3 regions of the Roseateles sp. P1_C6 genome follow, and region 3 is predicted to be linked to each of the others. Evidence: predicted binding sites of a transcription regulator. Region 3 holds the regulator's gene; each other region holds the start of a gene.
The links. Region 3 encodes LexA, which represses DNA repair genes until DNA is damaged. Its sites were predicted from a motif close to ACTGTATNNNNATACAGT; they were not measured.
Positions count from the first base shown of each region.

Region 1 (3,272 bases), on a different contig from region 3:
CCGGCACCTCGCGAAAGCGCACGAAGGCGTGCATCTTGTGGATCTCGCGGTCCACCTGCCGGGCCAGCAACTGCAGGCGGCGGCGTTCGGCGTCCAGCACGTCGGCCCACAGCAGCGGCTCGCGTTGCAGGCGGCGGGCGAACGCGAGCAGGCGGGCGTAGCGCGCGTCGTCGGCGTGCATCGCAACGCGACGGCCCAGTTCGTCCCAGCCGACGGGCGGCGCCCACGCCGCCTGGCCGGGCTCGACGCTGTCGTCGAACAGCGCGGCCTGCGCGCCAACGTCGTGCGTCCAGTCCGTGGTGTCACCGGCCAGCAGCGCCGGCAACTGCGCGGCAAAGCAGGCCCAGTCGGCGGGATGACGCAGCGGCAGCTGCATCAGAACAGCGCCACCTGCTGCGGCGCCGGCTGGGCCGGGCGGGCCAGCGCCTGCACGTCGGCCGCACGCGGGCGATGGTCCACCGCGATCAGGAAGGGCAGCGCGCGCTTCGCGGCTGGGCCCAGCGCCAGCAGGTCGGCGCGCCGCAGGCGGCGGCCCTGGCGCGCGGCCAGCAGCTTGTCGACCGAACCCACGCCCAGCCCCGGCACGCGCAGCAAGGCCTCGCGCGGTGCGCGGTCCACATCGAGCGGAAAGCCGGCCGGATGCGCCAACGCCCAGGCGAGCTTGGGATCGTGGTGCAGCGACAGGAAGCCCGCTTCGGTGACGATCTCATCGGCACCGAAGCCGTAAAAGCGCATCAGCCAGTCGGCCTGGTAGAGCCGGTGCTCGCGCAGCAGTGGTGCGGCCTGCAGCGGCAGCGCGGCGCTGGCATGCGGGATGGGGCTGTAGGCCGAGTAGTAGACGCGCCTGAGGCCCTGGCCCGTGTAGAGCCGGCTGGACAGCTGCAGCACGGCGCGATCGTCGGACGCGTCGGCACCGACGATGAGCTGCGTGCTCTGCCCCGCCGGCGCAAACGCGGGCGGCGTGATGGCCCGCGCGCTCGCGCCGGGCAGCGCGCGCACCGCTGACGCCTCGCGCCTGGCCTCTTTCGCGGCCTGCAGCCGCAGGTGGATGCGCGACATCGTGCGGGCGATGCCATCGGCGTTCTTCTCCGGCGCCAGCTGCGCCAGGCTGGCCGCGCTGGGCAGCTCGACGTTGATGGACAGCCGGTCTGCCCACCGCCCGGCGCGCTCCACCAGTTCGGGGCTGGCGTCGGGGATGGTCTTCAGATGGATGTAGCCCTTGAAGTGCTCTTCCTCGCGCAGCCGCCGCGCCACCTCGATGACCTGCTCCATCGTGTAGTCGGGCGTGCGGATGATGCCGCTGGACAGGAACAGCCCCTCGATGACGTTGCGACGGTAGAAGGACAGCGTCAGCTGCACGACCTCGTCGATGCTGAAGCGCGCCCGGCGCGTGTCGCTGGACTTGCGGTTGATGCAATACAGGCAGTCGTACACGCACCAATTGGTCAGCAGGATCTTCAGCAGCGACACGCATCGGCCGTCCGGCGTGTAGGCATGGCAGATGCCCGAGCCGGTGGTGGAGCCGATGCCGCGCCCATCGCGCGAATCGCGCTTGTCGCCACCGCTGCTCGCGCAGGAGGCGTCGTATTTGGCGGCGTCCGCCAGCACGGCGAGCTTGTTTTTAACGTCCATGCCGATACTGTATATAAATACAGCTTCGCAAGTCGCCCAGTCCTACATCCCGCATCGAGCGGACTTTCTAGAGTGCGATGGCCCCCCCCCCGCCCCGTCATCGCCAGGAGTCACGCATGCCCAAGCCGCCCCGCACCGAAGCTCACCCGCCCAAGGCCCAACGCGGCCAGGGGGGCGAGCTGCACCACCCGGCCGGCGGCGAGCACCCGCCGCTGACGACCAACCAGGGCATCCCCGTCCCCGACAACCAGAACTCGCTGCGCGCCGGTGCGCGCGGGCCGACGCTGCTGGAAGACTTCATCCTGCGCGAGAAGATCACGCACTTCGACCACGAACGCATCCCCGAGCGCATCGTGCATGCGCGCGGCTCGGCGGCGCATGGCGTGTTCGAGCTGCACACCTCGCTGGCGCGGCACACGACCGCGCGCGTGCTGACCGAGGTGGGCCAGAAGACGCCGGTGTTCGTGCGCTTCTCCACCGTCGCCGGCGGCGCGGGCTCCGTGGACACGCCGCGTGACGTGCGCGGCTTCGCCGTCAAGTTCTACACGCCCGAGGGCAACTGGGACCTGGTGGGCAACAACATCCCGGTGTTCTTCATCCAGGACGTGATGAAGTTCCCCGACCTGATCCACGCCGTGAAGATGGAACCCGACCGCGGCTTCCCGCAGGCCGCGAGCGCCCACGACACCTTCTGGGACTTCATCTCGCTGATGCCGGAGAGCATGCACATGGTCATGTGGGCCATGAGCGACCGCACGTTGCCGCGTGCGCTGCGCTTCATCGAGGGCTTCGGCATCCACAGCTTCCGCCTCGTGGACCCACGCGGCCGCAGCATCTTCGCCAAGTTCCACTGGCGGCCCGTGCTGGGCCTGCAGAGCACGCTGTGGGACGAGGCCGTGCAGCTGGCCGGCGCCGACCCCGACGCCCACCGCCGCGACCTGTGGACCAGCATCGACGAGGGGCGCTTCCCGGCCTGGGACCTGGCCGTGCAGCTGTTCACCGAGGCCGAGGCCGAGACCTTCCCCTTCGACCACCTGGACCCGACCAAGCTGGTGCCCGAGGAGCTGGTGCCACTGACCGTCATCGGCCGCATGACGCTGAACCGCAACCCGGCGAATCACTTCGCCGAGAACGAGCAGGTGGCCTACTGCCCGGCCAACATCCCGCCGGGCATCGACTTCTCCAACGACCCGCTGCTGCAGGGCCGCCTGTTCAGCTACCTGGACACGCAGCTGTCGCGCCTGGGCACGCCCAACTTCGACCAGCTGCCCATCAACGCGCCCAAGTGCCCCTTCCACACGCAGACGCGCGACGGCCACATGCAGACCCGCGTGCCCACGGGCCGCGTGGCCTACGAGCCCAGCAGCCTGGCGGCCGACGCGCCGTACGAGGCGCAGCGCGGCTTCACCAGCTTTGCGGCACCGGGCGAGGGGGACGCCAAGGGCCGCATTCGCCCCGAAAGCTTTGCCGACCACTACAGCCAGGCGCGCATGTTCTTCCACAGCCAGAACGCACTGGAGCAGGCCCACATCGTGTCCGCGCTGGTCTTCGAGCTGTCCAAGGTCGAGACGCCGGCCGTGCGCGAACGCATGGTGGGCCACCTGCGCGTCATCGACACCGACCTGGCCCGCCGTGTCGCG
Region 1 covers NZ_JBFUAK010000019.1:4,341-7,612, reverse strand. Annotated here, with positions in the region: gene AC1D29_RS28960 (TIGR03915 family putative DNA repair protein) at 1-376, opposite strand, end outside; gene AC1D29_RS28955 (putative DNA modification/repair radical SAM protein) at 376-1,632, opposite strand; gene AC1D29_RS28950 (catalase) at 1,749-3,272, shown strand, end outside.
Region 1: the regulator LexA is predicted to act here: its motif matches at 1,639-1,656, upstream of AC1D29_RS28955 (putative DNA modification/repair radical SAM protein).

Region 2 (3,272 bases), on a different contig from region 3:
GTGTACGTGATGTCAGCATGTGGCTCCAGTGTGTGGCGCACGCGTTCAAGCGCCGTGCATGCATCGGCTAGCTCGGTGCCCGGCAGCAGCAGCAGGAATTCCTCACCGCCCATGCGGCCCATGGCCTGACCGGTGCGCAGATGCGCCTGGGTGTGACGGCAAAAATGACGCAGCACCGCATCGCCGCCGGCGTGGCCATGCTTGTCGTTGATCTTTTTAAAGTGGTCTAGGTCAAGCAGTGCGAAGCTGACCGGCTGCGAATGCCGCCGCGGGTCGGCGAGCGCGCTTTCGGCCAGCTTCAAGATGTGCCGGCGGTTGGGCACGCCTGTCAAATCGTCTGTAAAAGCTGCTTGTACGGCCAGCTCGTGCGCGCGCTGTAGTTCAGCCGCCATGCGCTGGTTGGCCCGAAGCAATCTTTCACAGTCGTCCTTTTGATCGCGCAACGACTTGCGCTGCAGATACAGCGCAACGAAGGCGCTGACCTTGCTTTCCAAAACCATCGGATGGACTGGCTTCTCAAGGAAGTCAATGGCGCCGGCCTCGTAACCGCGGAACGACCTTCCCGCGTCCCCACCTGATCCGGTGAGGAAAATGATAGGAATCTCTTTGGTGCGGTCGTCCTCACGCATCAACTCGGCGAGCTGAAAGCCGTTCATCCCTGGCATGTTCACGTCGACTAGTGCGAGCGCGAAGTCGCCTTCATGAAGCTTCTCGAGTGCCAGCGCAGCAGAAGGCGCGCACACCATCTCAACGCCGGGCCTATCGAGGATCAACTTCGTTGACGTCAAGTTGTCCAAGCTGTCATCGACGTGGAGGATGCGAGCGGTCTCGTTGGGCAGCTGAAGCTCCGGATGTCACGGATTCGTCTGCGGGGCAAGAAGCGCTCCCACTACTAGACGGTCAGTGCCAGCGGATGGTCCATGGGGACTTCATTTGGCGCTCGGTACGAGGACATTGGCCTTCAGGTCCTTCATCGTCTTGAAGAGCGTCCGCCCGTTGCGCTGAGCCTGGTCTTCCTTGTTGTTGTTCATCACCACATGGACATCGAGACCCGGCCGGTCCAGCAGCTGAATCTGATGACCAAGGCCCTCCAGTTCCGCTTCGTCGTAGTCGTAGTTGAACCGTCCGCCGGAGTGCCCGGAGCGGTCGTTCCATGCCGCGGCATTGCGACCGTGCATGCGTACCAAGGCGTAGTCGTCGCGTGTCGTCTCCCAGATCGCTGGGACGGTGTTGCTCAAGCCGGCAGGCTCGTCGACGATGGTGTGAACCACACCCAGCTCCCGCTGGAACGCGATGGTCTCGGCCGCATGCGGGCCCTCGAACCATTTGTCGCTGCGGAACTCGACGCTCAACGTGTGGCCGTCCATGCGCTCCACACAATGGGCGACGTGGGCATGGCCCGCCCGATTGCGAACGAGCCATGGCGGGAACTGGAAGTGCACCAAGCCGAGCCGACCGGCTTCGCGCAGCGGCTGCAGCGCTTCCCTAAACCGCCCCCACAGCTCGTTGGCGAGTTCGCCGGGGACGTCGCGGTAGTAGATGACGCTCTTGAGCTTCAGCTCGCTGGGAAGCGCGTCTCGAAGGTCTGACGGCAAGACGGCCGGCGAGGTCTGGTGGTCCGTGAACAGTCGGAAGGCCTTCACGTTCATCACGAATCCATCGGGGGTTCGCTGCGCCCACAGGCGGGCGGCGTCGACGCTTGGCACGGCGTAGTAGCTCGAGTCGACCTCCACCAGTGGGAACTGGGTTGCGTAGTAGCGCAGCCTGCTCTCAGCCGTCGTGGCGTCGGGCGGGTAGAAGCGACCGGTGTCGATGAGGCTGTTGTCGGCCCAGGAGGCGGTGCCAATCCGGATGGTCATGAGGCAGCTGGCGTCGTTACATTTACTGTGAATGCATCCAGTATATTGATGCCTTGCGCGGTGGCTCTCGCTGCTGCGCGGCTTCAGTTCTCCTGCCATGGGCCCACGCATGAAAGAGCCCAGCTCCTCGCCACCTCAATCTCCCCGCCAGGAGCCGCTGCCCTTCGCCGACCTCAACGACCGACAGCGTGAGGCCGTCGAGCACGGGCTGACGGCTGGCGACCAGGGCCCACTTCTGGTCATTGCGGGAGCCGGGTCAGGCAAGACCAAAACGCTTGCATCCCGGGTGGCGCGGCTGGTTCAAGGGGGCGCGGATCCCAGCCGCATCCTGCTGCTTACTTTTTCTCGACGCGCCGCGGGCGAGATGGAGCAACGGGTCGGCCGCGTGCTTCACAAGGTGCTGGGCTATTCGTCGAGCCAGGCACCGCCGACCTTCCCCTGGGCGGGAACGTTCCACGGTGTCGGTGCACGGTTGCTTCGTGACTACGCCGACCGCATCGGGCTCGCTCCCAACTTCACCATCTTGGACCGTGCGGATGCGGAAGACCTGATGGGCATGCAGCGTCAGGCACTCGGGCTGGCGGAGAAGGTCGAGCGCTTCCCGCAGAAGGGAAGCTGCCTGGCCATCTACTCACGTGTCATCAATTCGCAGCTCCGTCTTGACCAGGTGCTGCAGCAGTTCTATCCATGGTGCTTCGGCGCGCTGGATGAGCTGAAACTGCTCTTCAAGTCGTACGCCGACGCGAAACACCAGCAGCACTGCCTGGACTACGACGACCTCTTGCTGTTCTGGTCGCACATGGCAGCCGATCCCGCGATCGCTGCAGACCTTGGGCAGCGATTCGACCATGTGCTGGTCGACGAATACCAGGACACCAACAAGCTGCAGGCGGCCATCCTTCGCGGGCTCAAGCCGACGGGCCAGAACCTCACGGTCGTGGGCGATGACGCCCAGGCCATCTATTCGTTCCGAGCGGCCGAGGTCCGAAACATCTTGGACTTCCCCAACGAGTTCGACCCGCCGGCGCGCATCGTTGCGCTCGAACAGAACTACCGTTCGACCAAGCCCATCCTCGATGCATCGAACGCTGTCATCGCGATGGCCAAGAACAGGCACGCGAAGACGCTATGGTCCGACAAAGATTCCAGCGAACGGCCCCGGCTTGTGGCGCTGCAGGACGAGGCGGCACAAGCCACCTGGGTTGCTGATGATGTGCTCAGGCGGCGAGAAGAAGGCATCAAGCTGATCCGGCAGGCGGTACTGTTTCGCACCGCTAGCCACAGCGCGCCGCTGGAGCTGGAACTGACCCGTAGGAACATCCCGTTCAAGAAGTTCGGCGGGCTGAAGTTCCTGGAATCCACCCACGTCAAGGACGTGATGAGCGTTCTTCGATGGGCTGAGAACCTGCGAGG
Region 2 covers NZ_JBFUAK010000003.1:23,151-26,422, reverse strand. Annotated here, with positions in the region: gene AC1D29_RS06120 (GGDEF domain-containing response regulator) at 1-818, opposite strand, end outside; gene AC1D29_RS06115 (DUF72 domain-containing protein) at 930-1,859, opposite strand; gene AC1D29_RS06110 (ATP-dependent helicase) at 1,969-3,272, shown strand, end outside.
Region 2: the regulator LexA is predicted to act here: its motif matches at 1,884-1,901, upstream of AC1D29_RS06110 (ATP-dependent helicase).

Region 3 (3,272 bases):
CCCGCTGACACAGCGCTACAGCCTGGGAAGCGACACCGACGTCAACTACCTGATGGCCTATCGCCGCCCGCTGTGAAGCCGCTGGACGCGCGTTGGTCGCACTTGCGTGCGGTCCTGTTTGACCTCGACGGCACATTGATCGACAGCGCCGAGGACCTGGCGCGCGCCGCCAATGCCATGCGTGGTGAACGTGGGCTGAAACCGCTGCCGTTGGCGCAGTACCGGCCGCATGGCGGCTCGGGTGCACGCGGCATGCTGGGCCAAGCCTTCGGCGTAGCGCCGGGGCAGGCGGGCTATGACGAACTCAAACACGAATTTCTGGACCGCTACGAAGGCCTGATGTACGACTGCACGCGGCCCTTCGCCGGTGTGGAGGGCGAGCTGGCAGGTCTGGCCGCGGGCGGCCTTACCTGGGGCATCGTCACGAACAAGGCCGAACGATTTGCGCTGCCGCTGGCGGCCGCATTGCGGCTGGGGGCCGCGACCATCGTCGGCGGCGACACGACGGGCCACACCAAACCGCATCCCGCGCCATTGCTGGAGGCTGCGCGCCGGCTGGGTGTGGCGCCGCAAGCCTGCCTGTATGTCGGCGACGACGAGCGCGACATCCTGGCCGGCCGCGCGGCCGGCATGGCGACCGCTGTCGCGGCCTGGGGCTACATGGGTCCAGAGGCTCAACACGCACGCTGGGGTGCCGATCTTGAGCTGGCTGCACCGGGTGAGCTCTTGAAAGCGCTGGGACTGGCCTAAACTACGCCTCCTGGGGCCGACCTGGTTTCGACGTGGGTGCGGATCCGGAGTAGGGCATGCCGAGCACCAGTTCGCTCGTAAAACCACTGGAAACAAAGTAACTGCAAACGACTCTACGTTCGCACTCGCCGCTTAATTGCGGTTGAGCTTCTCAACGGCAGGCCGATGGGCCGGGCTGAGTTCCGCAAGGGACAAGGCTGAGAAGTCACTCACATCGGCTGGCGATGCGCTGGGTCACTCAGCGTGTTGTGAGATTAAGTGACTGGCGGGAAAGCTAGCGTGCCACTGCGCGAGTTGACCGTGAGATTCAAATCAGCCGGCTAAGCATGTAGATCTGCCCGGTGATGGCTGACGGACGGGGGTTCAATTCCCCCCGGCTCCACCAACCAAAACAAAAGCCCGGTCCAAACGGACCGGGCTTTTTCATTTTCGGTGTGGGTCAGATGAAACCTTGCCCCCGAATCAGTCCGACGGCCAGGCCTTCGATACTGAAATGCTCGCTGCTCTCGTTCACGAGAATGGGCTCGAAATCCGGGTTTTCCGGCAGCAACTGGATACCGTCAGCACCGCGTTTGAACCGCTTCACGGTCACTTCATCACCCACGCGGGCGACGACGATCTGGCCGTTGCGAGCTTCTTTGGCCGACTGAACGGCCAGAAAATCGCCGTCCATGATGCCGATGTCCTTCATGCTCATGCCCTTGACCTTGAGCAGGTAATCGGGCTTTCTGGCGAACAGGCTGGGCTCGACCGTGTAGGTCTGCTCGACATGCTCTTGCGCCAGGATGGGTGCGCCAGCGGCGACGCGGCCGATCAGCGGCAGCGTCAGCTGGGCCAGGCCGGCCAGCGGCAGCATAACCTGACGGGCGCGGTTGACGGCATTCAGCGCGTCGGACTTGAGCCGGATGCCGCGCGAGGTGCCACCTACCAGCTCCAGCATGCCTTTGCGGGCCAGCGCCTGCAGGTGCTCCTCGGCCGCGTTGGCGGACTTGAAACCCAGTTCGGCGGCGATTTCGGCGCGCGTCGGCGGCGAGCCGGTGCTTTCGATCGCATGGCGGACCAGGTCGAAGATCTGCTGCTGGCGGGCGGTAAGCTTGGGTCGGTCTTGCACGGGCGGCCTTTGTCGTCGGGTGCGGGGTTCAAACAGGCTGGAAATCTATCCAGTATCTGTATTTTCATCCAGGAATTCGAAATTGCAAACCCCGAGCGATCTGATCGTCATTCTGGGCACCGGCGGCACGATCGCCGGCACGGCGCGTGACGCGAGCGATGGCGTCGGCTACACCGCGGCGCAACTGCGCGTGGAGGACTTGCTGGCGGCCGTGCCAGCCTTGAAATCATGCCGGTTGGAGGCCCGCCAGGTCGCCCAACTCGACAGCAAGGACATGGATTTCTCCAGCTGGCAGCGGCTGGCCGCCGAGGTGCAAGCGCAGCTCGACCGCGCCGAAGTGAACGGCATCGTCATCACGCATGGCACGGACACGCTGGAGGAAACGGCTTATTTCCTGCACCGCGTGCTGGCGCCGGCCAAGCCCGTCGTACTGACCGCGGCGATGCGGCCGGCGACGGCACTGGCACCGGACGGGCCGCAGAACCTGTTCGACGCGGTGCAGGTCGCGGCGGCGCCGGGCGCAGCGGGCGTCGTGGTGGCGTTTGCGGGCCGCGTGCATGACGCCGTGCAGGTGCGCAAGACGCACAGCTACCGCGTCGACGCCTTCGAATCGACGGACGGCGCGTTGGTGGCGCGTGTGGAGGAGGGCGTCGTCAGGCGCGTGGGCCGCTGGCCGACGGCTGAGGCGCTGGGCCTGTCCCGCATCGCCAGGCCTGCGCCGCAATGGCCACGTGTCGACATCGTGCTGAACCACGCGGGTGCGGACGGTCGGGTCGTGCGGGCGCTGGTGGACGCCGGGGTGGACGGCATCGTCGCGGCCGGCACTGGCAACGGCACGTTGAGCGAGGCGCTGGATGCCGCCTTGCGGGAGGCCGAAGCCCGCGGCGTGAAGCTGCTGCGCAGCACCCGCTGCGACGCCGGACCGGTGATGGACCTGCCCGGCCTGCTGCCCAGCGCCGGGCCCTTGAGCCCCGTGAAGGCCAGGATCGAGCTGATCCTGGCGCTGCTGGCGGCTTAGGCCTTGCGGCGACGGCGTGCCATCCAGCCGATGGCGCCCAGGCCGGCGGCCAGCATCGCATAGCTGCTCGGCTCCGGCACCGCGGCCGTGATGCCTTGCTGCACGAGGTTGCCCTCGAAGGCGAAGACGTAGAACTGGTTGCCATACGTCAGGGCCGTCGAGCCGCCGTTGGGAACGGCGCTGCTCAGGAAGTCGTTGTCGTTGGACAGGTAGAGCGTGTGCATCGACTTGCCGTTGACGACCACGTCCTCGCCGAAGGCAATGCCCTCGAGCTTGGACGGGATCTGCGCGTCGGGGATGCCGGCGGCGTTCAGCGCGGCCCTGATGTCAAGGAAGCGCGTGCCGACGATGGCGGCCGCAGGCTGCGTGCGCAGGTCGGTGATGGCGCTGACG
Region 3 covers NZ_JBFUAK010000009.1:184,415-187,686, forward strand. Annotated here, with positions in the region: gene ubiG (bifunctional 2-polyprenyl-6-hydroxyphenol methylase/3-demethylubiquinol 3-O-methyltransferase UbiG) at 1-76, shown strand, start outside; gene AC1D29_RS20490 (HAD-IA family hydrolase) at 82-750, shown strand; RNA gene ssrA (transfer-messenger RNA) at 763-1,135, shown strand; gene lexA (transcriptional repressor LexA) at 1,190-1,861, opposite strand; gene AC1D29_RS20505 (asparaginase) at 1,944-2,879, shown strand; partial or broken gene AC1D29_RS20510 (PEP-CTERM sorting domain-containing protein) at 2,876-2,971, opposite strand; partial or broken gene AC1D29_RS20515 (esterase-like activity of phytase family protein) at 3,080-3,272, opposite strand, start outside.